DNA from 3 places in the Arthrobacter sp. NicSoilB11 genome. Region 3 is predicted to be linked to each of the others. Evidence: riboswitches for the same ligand, from Rfam matches in the RefSeq annotation. Region 3 holds a riboswitch; each other region holds the start of a gene.

Region 1 (4,187 bases), 1.5 Mb from region 3:
ATGCTGCCGCTGATCGACGGGGACCAGGAAAAGGCGGTTGCCCCCGCGGTGGAGGTACTTGGCGGATTCCGCGGACAGTACAGCCAGGCGTGGTCCGGCGGCATGAAGGCCAAGCTGGGCCTGTCGGGGGATGCGGACAGCGACGCCGCCTCCGCCCTGGTGGACGGTGCCATTGCCATCCTGAAGGACGGGCCGGTGGACTACACCTTGTTCTTCCGGAACCTGGGCAAGGCCGCGCGGGGGGACCTCCGTCCCGTGCGCGGCATGGTCCTGGACCTTGCAGCGTTCGACGCCTGGGCGGAGCGGTGGCAGGCCCTGGGGCCCGACGCGGAACTGATGGACAGCGTGAACCCTGCCTATATTCCGCGGAACCACCTCGTGGAAGAGGCGCTGTCCGCCGCCACTGACGGAAACCTGGCTCCCCTGCAGCAGTTGCTCGAGGCCGTCGGCAGCCCCTTCGCCGAGCGGCCGGGCCTGGAACGCTACGCCGAAGGTGCCCCTGAGGATTTCGGCACCTACATGACCTTCTGCGGGACGTGACTGCCTCAGCGGTACGGTGCGGAAATGACAGGAGGGCGGCAGCCGGGAATACCCGGCTGCCGCCCTCCTGTTTAAGAACAGCTTTGCTGTTTAATACCAGCCTGCTGCTGCCAAAGCGTTGCGAAGGCTAGGCTACGCGGACTGCGGAGTAGCCGCCGAGCCAGCTGATGGAGTGGACCTCGGTGCTGTAGCCGTTGACGCCGCCGCTCACAACCTGGCCGTTGCCGGCGTACACGCCCACGTGGCCGGAGGTGATGATCAGGTCGCCGGGGGCGGGAGCGCCGACAACGGTTCCGTACTGGAAGAACTGCGTCGGGGCCAGGTCGCCGACGGACTTGCCGACGGAGCGCAGGGCCTTCTCAACCATTGCGGTGCAGTCCTGGTTCACGCCGACCTGGCTGTAAGCGGATGCCAGGATGGCAGCGCCGGTCCCGGTGCCGGTGGACGCCGCCGGGGCGGCTGAGGCGTAGGACATGTTCATGCCGGTGTTTGCCGGTGCGGTTGCGGCTGCCGTCTGGACGGGAGCTGCTGCCGGCGCCGGGGCTGCGGTGTGGCCAGCGCCGGGGATCTTGATCTGGTCACCGGGGTAGATGATCGAGGACAGTCCCAGTCCGTTGGCGGCCAGGACGTCGTTGAGGCTGACGCCATGGGCGGCCGCGATGGCCCCGATGGTGTCGCCGGACACCACCGTGTGGACGGTTCCTGCTGCTGCGGCGGGTGCTGCTGCCGGGGCAGGTGCGGAGTATGCCTGGACGCTGGTGTTCTCAGTGGTGTCCGGGCCGGTGACACCTGCATGGGCGGGGGCTCCGACGCCAAAGGCAATACCGGACGCTGCAGCAACGGCAAGCGCCGGACGGCCCAGCGAACGGGCCTGGGACTTGGCGGTTACGGCGAGGCCCTCGAGCACAATGGAGCGGGCCGGAGTCGCGCGGTGACGGGCAGTGGTGGAAATTTTTGACACAGTTGATCGCCTCTCCCATGCCTGCGGGGTGAGCTGTCGGGTTCGGGCTGGAGATACCCGGCCGGTAGCTGGCTCCGCGGGCGGAGGCGCTAACGACTTAACCCCAAGGCCACATGTGGCCGTAGAAACTTGGTTCCCCCGTCCCTGCCAAACGGAAAGCGGTTGAATCCCATGATCAGCGGCAGGGCTCGGCATGCTGACGGGAATGTCCCGTCTGAGAGGGACACCAAACGACCATAACCCGCGCTGCCCCCGATTGTCACATTTGGATAACATACGAGGCTCCCCTCTCAATTGCGCAAACGTCTTGATGTACTTCGCATTTCGGGCGGTGACCTCGACCAATGCAGGCAGGGTCTTTATCGCTGCAAACGGTAACAATGTGGCCACGGACGCGCCCTCGGGGGCCGCGCCGGACGGTAAGCTTCGGGACTATGCCCCTGTTCGTGACCAGCCGAGGGATCCCGCTCCTCGGTGGCGTGCTGGCCATCGCCCTGGCCGCCGCCACCGTGCTGCCGGCCGCAGCGGAGGAGCCGCCGCCGGGCGGATATCCCTCCTGGTCGGATGTGCAGCAGGCGCAGTCGTCCGAAGCGGCAAAAGCTGCAGAAATTGCCACCATCGACGGGCTCTTGACCGGCCTGCAGGCGCAGTCGGAGGCAGCCGGGGACGCAGCCGTACGGTCGGCCGCCGAATACGCTGCCGCGGATGCAGAGCTCCAGTCAGCCACATCACGCCTGGAAACCCTGTCCGCACGGGCCGCCCGCGCAAACGACGAAGTGGCCCGGTACCGGAAGGACCTCGGGGCCCTGGCCGTGCAGTCGTACAAGACAGGCGGGACCAACGCCGGGTTCTTCGTGGCGCTGGACGCCCTGGGGACCAACAGCGTCCAGGGCCTCAACGTCGTCAAGCTCGTGGGGGACAAGACGGCCGCGTTGGTGGTCAAGGCGGCGGCGGCCGGAAAGGTATCCGCTGCCCTGGTGGAACAGGAAAAGGTTGCCAGGAGCGAACGGGAGCGCCTGTCCGGGGAGGCAAGGGCAAAAGCCGAGGCAGCCAGTTCCGCCAGGGACGCACTGGCACGGCAGGTGGCCGAGGAGCAGCGGCACGGCGGCGAGCTAACGGCCCAGCTTGCCGCCCTGAAAGGGACGACGGCGCCGCTTGAGGGGGAGTACCGCCAAGGCCAGGCTGCGCTGGCTGCCTACGAGGCGGCCCAGGCGGCCAAGCGCGCCGCAGCGGAGGAGCAGGCCCGCCGCCAGGCCGAAGCGGCCGCCAGGGCCGCCGCGGCGGCCGCCCAGCAGCCCAGGCCGCCCGCACCAGCCGCCCCAGCCGCCGTGGGCGGCAATCCTGTCCCGGTGAATCCAGCCCCTGCCAATCCTGTCCCGGCCAACCCTCCGCCGGCCAACCCTCCGCCGGCCAACCCTGTCCCTTCCGTTCCGGAGGCGCCGCCAGCCGAGCCGGCCCTGCCCAGCCCGCCCGCCGTCGTCGTGCCTTCCATTCCCGGCGGAGCGGTCAACGATCCGGCAGGGGCGAAAAGCTACGCGTCCGGACGCCTTGCCGCTTTCGGCTGGGGCCAGGACCAGTTCCTGTGCCTGGCCCAGTTGTGGACCAAGGAATCCAACTGGCTGACCACCGCCACCAACGCGTGGTCCGGGGCCTACGGAATTGCCCAGGCACTGCCGCCCGGCAAGTATGCCAGCGCCGGGAGCGACTGGCTGACCAGCTACCGGACGCAGATCGAATGGGGCCTGGGCTACATCCGTGACCGCTACGGGTCGCCCTGCGGGGCATGGAACCATTCCGTATCCCTGAACTGGTACTGACTGACGCGCTAGGCTTTCCCCATGCCAGATTTCGGACGGTTCCGTGCACTGCTCGAAGAGGAGCGGACGCGGCGGATGGCGCTGCTGCCGGCGCTGCGGGCGGACATCGACGCTGCGAATTCGGCCCGCCAGGACTCCAACGTCGACGACGAACACGATCCGGAGGGCGCCACGATCGCCTTCGAGCTGTCACAGGCATCGGCGCTGCTGAAACAAAGCTCGGCGGGGCTGGACCAGATTGAAGCTGCCCTGGCCCGGCTGGCCGCGGGGACCTATGGCATCTGTGCGGTGTGCGGGGAACCCATCGCCGAGGGCAGGCTGGAAGCCCGGCCCTGGACCCCGTTCTGCATCCACCACGCCTCCGCGGGGCGCGCGCGGTGACCGGCACAGCGGACGTGGTGTCCGCTGCGGCGGAATTTGTTGACCGTACCCTCCAGAATGAGGGCGCCTGGTACCGCGCGGACGACGTCGCACACCGCCTGGGCGGTGTGCTGGCCTCGTATGGTTCCTCCGTGGGCGCCGTCCGTGGAACTGTGCGCGACGCCCTGCGCAAATTCAAGGACCTGGACCACGACGCAACCGTGATGCTGGCCTCTGCCCTCTGGGGACAGCCGGGGCCCGGCTCCCGCCCGGTTTTCGAGCGCCGCCTTGCCGCCGTGGTGCTGCTGCAGTCACGGGTGCGGCTCCTGCAGCATTCGGACCTGACCCGGCTGGAAGGCTTCCTCCGCTCCGCCCACACAGCGGATCTGACCGCGCCCCTGCTCTCCGATGTCCTGATGCCGCTGCTGGCAGGGCTGGGGGAGCGTGAACGGCAGCGGGCCCGCGGTGTGGTGGAACGGTGGAGCGGGGACCCGGACGCCCATCTTCAG
Region 2 (4,187 bases), 150 kb from region 3:
TCCGGATCTTCGGCCTCAGTTCCTGGAGCATCCTGGTCCCCCAGGCACTGATGGGCGTCGGCACCGCCTGGCTGCTTTACCTGGCCGTACGGCGGGCCGCGTCGCCTGCCACGGCCGATCCACGCCTGGCGCACCGCGCAGGACTGATCGCCGCGGCCGTCCTGGCCCTCACCCCCGTTGCCACGCTGATGTTCCGCTTCAACAACCCGGACGCCCTGCTGGTGCTGCTCATGACGGCAGCCGCCTACGCGGTCCTCCGTGCAGTCCAGGAGGACCGGTTGCGCTGGCTCCTGCTTGCCGGAGTGTTCCTGGGCTTCGGCTTCCTGGCCAAGCAGCTGCAGGTCCTGCTGGTGGTTCCGGGATTCGCAATCGCCTACGCGCTGGCAGGCCCGCACAGTCTCCCGCGGCGCCTGCTCCGGCTGGCCGCGGCGGGAGCGGCCATGGTGGCCTCCGCCGGGTGGTGGCTCCTGGCGGTGGAGCTGACGCCGGCCGGCCTGCGTCCCTACATCGGCGGATCGCAAAACAACTCCATCCTGGAGCTCACGCTGGGTTACAACGGGCTGGGCCGGCTGACGGGCGACGAGACCGGCAGTGTGGGCGGCGGCAACGGCTGGGGAGATCCCGGGCTGCTCCGGATGTTCAACAGCGAGTTCGGCGGCCAGATCGCGTGGCTGCTGCCGTCCGCCCTGATCCTTGCGGCGGGCCTGCTGTGGTTGGGCCGGCGGGCCCCGCGGACCGATGCGGTGCGCGCCGCCGTCATCATCTGGGGCTCGTGGGTGCTGGTGACGGGCCTGGTCTTCAGCTTCATGGCCGGCATCATCCACCCTTACTACGCCGTGGCGCTGGCGCCGGGGATCGCCGGGCTTGCGGGGCTGGGCACGGTCCTCCTGTGGCAGCACCGGCAGCAGCCACCCGCCGCACTCCTGCTGGCCGCAGCGGTGGCCGCGGCCGCCCTGATGGCCTTCCAGCTGCTGGGCACCACGTCCGCCTACGGCGCGTGGCTGCGTTGGCTGGTCCTTTCCGGAGGCTTGGCGGCCGCAGCGGGCGTGGCGTTCGGCAGGTTCCTGCGCTGGCGTGCCGTGCAGCGGACGACGGCGGCGCTCGCCATTGCGGCGTCGCTCACCGGGCCGCTGGCGTACTCCCTTTCCACGGCGTCGACAACGCACAGCGGGGCGATCGTCAGTGCCGGGCCCTCGTCGGGCTTCGCCCCTGGCGGGACGGGCCCTGGCCGGACCGGCCTTGGCGGGACCGGGACAGGCAGCACCAGGCAGCCAGCAACCCAGGGAAACACGGCCCGCCAGCAGGGCGCGCCCGGAGGAACACTTCCCGGCGGAACCGCTGCTGCAAGTGGTCGCGGAGGCGGAGCCTTGGGAGGCCTCTTGGGCGCCCCAACGCCGTCCGCGGAACTCGTGGCAGCACTCAGGAATGGCGCCTCAGGCTACACCTGGGCAGCGGCAGTGGTGGGTTCGAACAACGCTGCCGGTTACCAGTTGGCAACGGAACTGCCGGTCATGGCGGTGGGTGGGTTCAACGGCACAGATCCCGCCCCTACCTTGGCGGAGTTCCAGGATCTGGTGTCCCAGGGAAAGATCCACTACTTCATCACAGGCGGAACCATCCGGGCCAGTACCGGTTCGGACGCTGCCGCCCAGATCGCCCAGTGGGTGGCGAACAACTTCACGGCGCAGAGCATTGGCGGCACCACCGTCTACCTGTTGGCTGGGTAACGGGAACTGTAACGGTCGGCGCGCTGCGCTCATGAAATGGGGCGGCCATACCCCAATGGGACCGAGGTTACGAACGGGGAATCCGGCAAATCAACGCGCTGAGGATCGTGACTTCCGTTACCTAAATGTGACTTTCGCGTGCACTTCCTGTAGCGTCGATTGGGTGCGGCCCCCGTTCGGGCCGCATATCCCGGGTCGACGCCAAGCTCTGCCGCTTCCCCGGATTCCGATTGAGCTACGGCAGAGGCGGGGGACCCACCGTCCCGGGCATTGAATGCCCTTGGGGTTAAGCCAGTACGTGATCTTTCCGTATGGCCGGATGCCCTCATCCGAACCCGACAGCTAACTCCGCAGGTGTGAGAGGCGATCAATCATGTCCAAAAACACGGCAGAAGCACGCCTGCTGCAGGCCAAGGCTAAACACAGGGCCGCGCAGCAGGCCAAGAAGACCACCCTGGGCCAGCGCGCCGCTGTCCTTGCAGCATCGTGCGCGGTGCTGGTGGGGGTTGGCGCGGCAGGACAGGCCACCAGCAGCATGACTCCGGTGTCATCCACCGCGTCCAACCCTTCCACGACGGCGTCAGACGCTCAAATGAGCATCGAGAAGAGCGAGATCCGCTCCAACCCGGCAGCAAGCCCCGCGCCCGCTGCCATCAGCGTGGCACCGCAGGCAGCTGAACCGGCCCCCGCAGCGGCACCGGCAGCACCCGCAGCGCCTGCCCCGGCCCCGGCGCCTGAGCCCGCCCCCGCACCTGAGCCGGCTCGCGCCGTCGCGGTTAACGATCCTGCAGGCGCCCAGGCGTACGCCGCCAGCCAGCTGGGGGTGTTTGGCTGGGGACCGGACCAGATGCAGTGCCTGCAGACGCTGTGGACCAAGGAGTCCGACTGGACCACCACGGCCACCAATTCCAGCAGCGGGGCATACGGCATCGTCCAGTCCCTGCCCGCTGAGAAGATGGCAAGCGCCGGCGCGGACTACCTCACCAACTACCGCACGCAGATCAACTGGGGCCTGGACTACATCAAAAAGAGCTACCAGTCGCCCTGTGGTGCCCTGAACTTCCACCTGGCCCACAACTGGTACTAGGCACTCCTCCCCCCCGGCGGCAGCGATGCCGGGGGGACTGCACCAAAGCGGCGGGCCGCATCATCATGATGCGGGCCGCCGATTTGGTTAACCAGCGCCCGGTCCGGCGCCCTGTCCGGTGTTCCCGCCAGCGCCCTGCCCGGCGTTCCGCCACGGGATGTACTGGACAGCCCACTTGTTTCCGTCCGGATCGGCGAAGTACACAAAGTGGCCCCAGTCCTGGACGTCCACATCGCTGACATCCACGCCGTTGCTCTTGAGCTGGTCATGCGCCGCATTGATGTCGTCGACCACCATCTGCAGGTTGGAGCCCGTGCCGGGCGGGGCGTCGACGAGTCCTTCGCCGATGCAGATGGAGCAGGCCGAGCCCGGCGGCGTCAACTGCACAAAGCGGATGGAGTCCGACGGCCGCTCGTCGTAGTCGGCGTTAAAGCCCACTTTGTTGACGTAGAAGTCCTTGGCACGGTCAACGTCGGATACGGGGACAAAGACAAGCTCGAGTTTCCAGTCCATCCGCACAGGCTAGCGGCGGGACACCCGTTGGGAAAGAGCCCGTTCAAACAGGGCCGAAGTGCTACCCGGCGATGCCGTAGAGGCGGTCGCCGGCGTCGCCCAGCCCGGGGACAATGTAGGACTTCTCGTTGAGCTTCTCGTCGATGGAGGCCAGGACGATGTGCACGTTGGCCCCTGACAGTTCCTCCTCCAGCCGCGCCAGGCCCTCGGGGGCGGCCAGCAGGCAGATGCAGGTGACATCGGAAGCGCCGCGCTTGAACAGGAACTTGATGGCTTCGCGCAGGGTTCCGCCCGTGGCCAGCATGGGGTCCAGGACGAAAACCTGGCGGCCGGTGAGGTCCTCCGGCAGGCGCTCCGCGTAGGTGATGATGTCCAGTGTCTCCTCGTCCCGGGCCATGCCCAGGAAACCCACTTCAGCGGTGGGAACCAGCTTGGTCATGCCTTCCAGCATTCCCAGGCCGGCGCGCAGGATGGGAACCACCAGCGGGGTGGGCTTGGTGAAGGCGGTGCCGACGGTGGTGCTGACGGGCGTCTCGATGGTGACGGGCTCGGTGCGGACCTCCCGAGTGGCTTCGTAGGCCAGCAGGGTCACCAGCTCTTCCGTCAGCTGGCGGAAGACCGGCGACGGCGTGTTCTTGTCCCTCAGGACAGTGAGCTTGTGGGCGACCAGGGGGTGGTCAACAACGAGAGTGCGCATCCCCCAAAACTATCACTCGGCGCTGCCCTTCCCGCGTCCGGAGTGTTCGCCGTCGTGCAGTTCCTCGGCCACCACGTCCCGGACGATGGGACGGTCGAACGACGGCGCTGCCCCTGCGTGCTCGCGCCTTCGGACCAGGTGGAACAGCCGGTGGGCCAGGATA
Region 3 (4,187 bases):
GCGCCGCATCTACGAGATGCTGGACCACCCCACCGAGTCGCCGTACGGCAACCCCATCCCTGGCCTTGCGGCGCTGGGCGGCCAGGCGGGGCCCGGCTTTGCCGACGGCGCCATCAGCCTGGTGGAAGCGATGAAGAATTACGGGCCCGCCTCCGGAGTGACCATCAGCCGCCTGGCGGAGCCGATCCAGGTGGAACCGGAACTGCTGGCGCAGCTGGACGAGGGCGGTATCCGGCCGGGTGCCGCCGTGGCGCTGGAACGCGTGGGCGAATACATCTCCGTGCGGGTCCCCGGAATCGAAGGCGCATTGGAGCTGCCGCCCGAGGTTGCCGCCCACGTCTTCGTGGCCATCAGCCAGCCCTGATCGGGACGCCCATACCCCATAGAGGGGCAACCACGCAAAGGTAACGGAATTGTTACCTAGGGTCTTAAGCCCCTATAGTGGAACCAAGCGTTGATACATAAGCGTTACCTGATCCGGAGCCGAGCTCTGCCAGCGGGTCAGGTGCACGAGTCGTTACTGGCAGAGGCGGGGGAACCACAAGCGGCAGCGGGGGACTGCCTTGGGGTGAAGTCCGTCAGCAGCAAGCCTCTCCAGTGAAGGATTCTTCCGGGAATACCCCCTGTGCAGAAGCTTGCCTACGGCGGACCGGGTCTTTGATCTCTCTGACCCGAATCCGACAGCTAACTCCGCAGGCTTCTTCCAGAGAGGAACCCTTCTTGACCATGCAGACCTCCCGGGGCCGCCGCCGCGCGGCCGGCCCCCCTTCGGCACCCCGGGTTGCCGAAGTTGTCGCAGCGGAGCGCCCCCGCGACCTGCATCGTGACGCGCGCCGCCGCCGGGGTCCCTTCCGGCAGATGACGGAGTTTGCCGCCGCCAGCGGTATTGGCCAAAAAGCCGGCATTGCCCTTGCCGCCACAGGCCTGGTGCTGACGGTCACGGTGCCCGCCACGAGTCCCGTCATGGCCACGGATGCCGCCGGCAGTGCCCCCATGGCCGCGTCCGCCGTCAGCCCCCAGCCCCAGATCTCGGCCGATGTCGGAGCACAGATCGACTTCAGCCGGTCGGCCGTGGTGACCCAGGCCGACCCGGACGGGAAGCTGAAGCAACTCCTGAGCGCCCAGTCCGCCGGCTCCGTCACGCGTGCCGCTTCGGCCGGCACCCTGGCTGCACCCCTCGCCTCCCTCACCACCGCTTCCCCCTTCGGCTACCGGGTCAGTCCGATCACCGGAGGCTCCGGAGACTTCCACCGGGGCCAGGACTTCGTGGCGCAGTGCGGGACCTCGGTCCTGGCCGCCGCGACAGGTACCGTGACCTTTGCCGGCTGGCACCAGTTCGGTGGCGGAAACCGCGTGGTCATTGACCACGGCAACGGGCTGGAGACCACCTACAACCATCTCTCGTCCTTCAACGTCAAGGTGGGCCAGACCGTCTCCCGCGGGGACGTGGTGGCACTGAGCGGTACCACGGGCGCATCCACTGGCTGCCACCTCCACTTCGAGGTGCAGGTCAATGGCGAAGTTGTCGATCCCATGGGCTGGCTGTAGCCAAATGGTTGCCCGCTCTCACATGTCCGCGACGCGCCGTGACCTGAATGTGACATTGAAGCAAAACTGCTGTACCGTCTAACTCGCGTCAACTTTTCCGAAGTTGACGCTCTTGAGTGGATTGCCTAACTCTGCCACCGCTCAAGGTCCGTTCGCATTTCATCGTCTGGCAGGGGCGGGGGAACCAATTTTGGCCTTCATGTTCAGAAGGCCTTGGGGTTAAGTCACAAGCTTCCCAGGAAGCAGCGTGGCCGGGTGACTCCCATCCGAATCCGACAGCTCACCTCGCAGGCATTGGGAGAGGCTACCTTCGTGTCTTCACGCCATCATTCTGCGCGCCACCGTGCGCAAACGGTTCGCACCAACCCCCTGGACGCCATGTCCAAGGCCGTCAGTGCAAATGCCGGGACCGTAGGCCGCCAGGCTGCCGTTGTGGCAGCGGCTTCCGGCCTCATCCTGAGCATGGGCCTGCCCGCCACGGCAGCTGACACCACGGCCGGTGTCTCTGCCTCCACCGAGTCCGGCTCGTCCCAGGCAGCCCTCGCTGTCACGGCCGCACCCACGGCCACGGTGTCCTTCGAGCGTCCGGTCGTCAAGACCACCGCTGCTCCGAAGGTGGAAGCGGTGCGTACCCAGTCCACGGCCTCGGCGAACCGCGCCACCACTGCAGGCCAGGAGGCGTCTCCGGCCGCCAAGACGGCGGAGACCGTATCCGCTGCGGCAACCTCGGGCATCGCTGCCATCGCCTACACCGGCATCGGCCACTCCTACGTGTGGGGCGGCACCAGCCCGGTCACCGGCTGGGACTGCTCCGGGTTCGTGCAGTGGGTTTACGCCCAGGCCGGAATCAGCATCCCCCGCACCAATGCGTGGAGCATCATGACTCCCACCTCCACCCCGCAGCCGGGTGACCTGGTTGTCCAGAACGGTGGCGCGCACGTCGGCATCTACGTCGGCAACGGCATGATGATCAGCGCACTCAACCCCTCCCAGGGCACGCTGCTCCACTCGCCTGCAGCCACTGGCACCTCCTCGTACTACCACTACGGCAACTAGTTCTTGGGCTTAACGCTCCAAGGGCTATTTCTTTGCCCAAGGCTTTTTCGCTAGAAACCACATCCCCGTTCGGGACGCGCCGACGTACCCCCAAGATGCCGGCGCGTCCAACAACCTTCGCCTGCCTACAAGCGGTTTGAGGGAAAAACGAAAGAGAGAACTGATGACGACTCGTGCCACCGCACGGCATCGCGCCGAGGTCACCAAAACCAACTCGATCGCTGTTATTGCAAAGGCCGTCAGCGACAACGCAGGCGGCATGGGCCGCCAGGCTGCGGTTATCGCTGCCGCTTCCGGCCTGGTCCTGACCAGCGGCATCGCGGCCAACGCTGCCGACGCCAACGTCAAGCGTGATTCCGCTCCGGCGTCCGCACTGGAAGTTGAATCCGCAATCGACGCCCCGATTTCCGCGGCTTCCACCATCGCCATCAGCTACGAGAAGCCCGCTGTCACCACCACGCCGGCTCCCGTCGCCGAGCCTGAGCCCCAGGTCGAGGTGCAGGAAGCTGCTCCTGCCGCCGAGCCCGTTGCGGCTCCCAAGGTCACCGCCAAGGTTGCCACCGCTGCTGCTCCGGCCGCTCCCGCTGCCCAGGCTTCCGCCAGCGGCAAGGGCGCTGCAATCCTCTCGGCCGCCTACGCCCAGCTCGGCGTTATGCAGGACTGCACCATGCTGGTCACCAACTCGCTGGCCGCCGTCGGCATCCACTTCCATGACTGGCCCGCCGGCTACCTGTCCCTGGGCCGCACCGTGAGTGCAGCCGAAGCGCAGCCGGGCGACCTGATCTACTACGCTGACGGCGGCGCGGGCATGGCCCACATTGCTGTCTACGCCGGAAACGGCATGGCAGTCCACGGCGGCTACAACGGAAACCAGACTGTGGTCTTCAGCGCAAACGTGGGTTCCGGCCCCGTGTTCATCCGCGTCAACTAAGCATCCCAAGGCAGGCCTGAACGGCCGCAGGCCTGGCAATGCCCCCAAGGACCCCCGCCATCCCGGTGGGGGTCCTTCGCGCTTAATCGGCCCGCGCCGCCCGCGGCCGACCCTCCCGCGGTGTCCAGCCGTTGTCCTGCTCCAGAGTGGCGATTACCCGATTCTGCACTTCTTTGTTTACTCTTGTGATGTCGATCCATAGCCCGGACATGCCGAGGGCAGCCGGCCCTCGTGCCCCTGACGGGTGCGGCCGTGAAGAGGTAAGTGCATGCGCACTCTCGTTCTGAATGCTGGATATGAACCGCTGGCGGTTATTACTTTCCGCCGGGCGCTGGTGCTTGTGCTCACAGGCAAGGCAAGTGTGGTGGCCGAAGGTGACGACCCCGTGGTGGGCCCTACTGACATTCTGGGCCGCCCGTCCGTGATCCTCCTCAACCGCTACATCCGGCCCCGGTACAACCACTCCACGGCCGTCAGCCGCAGGGGCGTACTCCGGCGCGACGGGCATAAATGCGCCTACTGCGGGAAAGCGGCGCACACCATTGACCATGTTCACCCCAAGTCCCGGGGCGGGGCCGATTCGTGGGAGAACCTGGTGGCCGCCTGCCTGCGCTGCAACAACGTCAAGGGCGACCACACTCCAGCGGAGATG

What was found. Region 3 has a riboswitch for cyclic di-AMP ahead of LDO14_RS04170 (C40 family peptidase). Riboswitches for the same ligand answer to the same signal wherever they lie in the genome.
Region 1: linked by a shared signal. The riboswitch ahead of LDO14_RS10890 (LysM domain-containing protein) and the one ahead of LDO14_RS04170 (C40 family peptidase) in region 3 are both predicted to bind cyclic di-AMP.
Region 2: linked by a shared signal. The riboswitch ahead of LDO14_RS03530 (hypothetical protein) and the one ahead of LDO14_RS04170 (C40 family peptidase) in region 3 are both predicted to bind cyclic di-AMP.

What each region holds. Positions count from the first base shown of each region.
Region 1 covers NZ_AP024657.1:2,364,079-2,368,265, reverse strand. The annotation lists gene LDO14_RS10895 (protein adenylyltransferase SelO) at 1-540, shown strand, start outside; gene LDO14_RS10890 (LysM domain-containing protein) at 668-1,501, opposite strand; cyclic di-AMP (ydaO/yuaA leader) riboswitch at 1,505-1,675, opposite strand; gene LDO14_RS10885 (lytic transglycosylase domain-containing protein) at 1,948-3,318, shown strand; gene LDO14_RS10880 (TraR/DksA C4-type zinc finger protein) at 3,340-3,699, shown strand; gene LDO14_RS10875 (DNA alkylation repair protein) at 3,696-4,187, shown strand, end outside.
Region 2 covers NZ_AP024657.1:724,735-728,921, reverse strand. The annotation lists gene LDO14_RS03535 (glycosyltransferase family 39 protein) at 1-1,727, shown strand, start outside; cyclic di-AMP (ydaO/yuaA leader) riboswitch at 1,935-2,095, shown strand; gene LDO14_RS03530 (hypothetical protein) at 2,101-2,814, shown strand; gene LDO14_RS03525 (VOC family protein) at 2,902-3,327, opposite strand; gene upp (uracil phosphoribosyltransferase) at 3,389-4,024, opposite strand; gene LDO14_RS03515 (phosphatase PAP2 family protein) at 4,037-4,187, opposite strand, start outside.
Region 3 covers NZ_AP024657.1:878,595-882,781, forward strand. The annotation lists gene LDO14_RS04160 (metal-dependent transcriptional regulator) at 1-364, shown strand, start outside; cyclic di-AMP (ydaO/yuaA leader) riboswitch at 472-716, shown strand; gene LDO14_RS04165 (M23 family metallopeptidase) at 727-1,548, shown strand; cyclic di-AMP (ydaO/yuaA leader) riboswitch at 1,661-1,856, shown strand; gene LDO14_RS04170 (C40 family peptidase) at 1,927-2,604, shown strand; gene LDO14_RS04175 (NlpC/P60 family protein) at 2,768-3,535, shown strand; gene LDO14_RS04180 (HNH endonuclease) at 3,804-4,187, shown strand, end outside.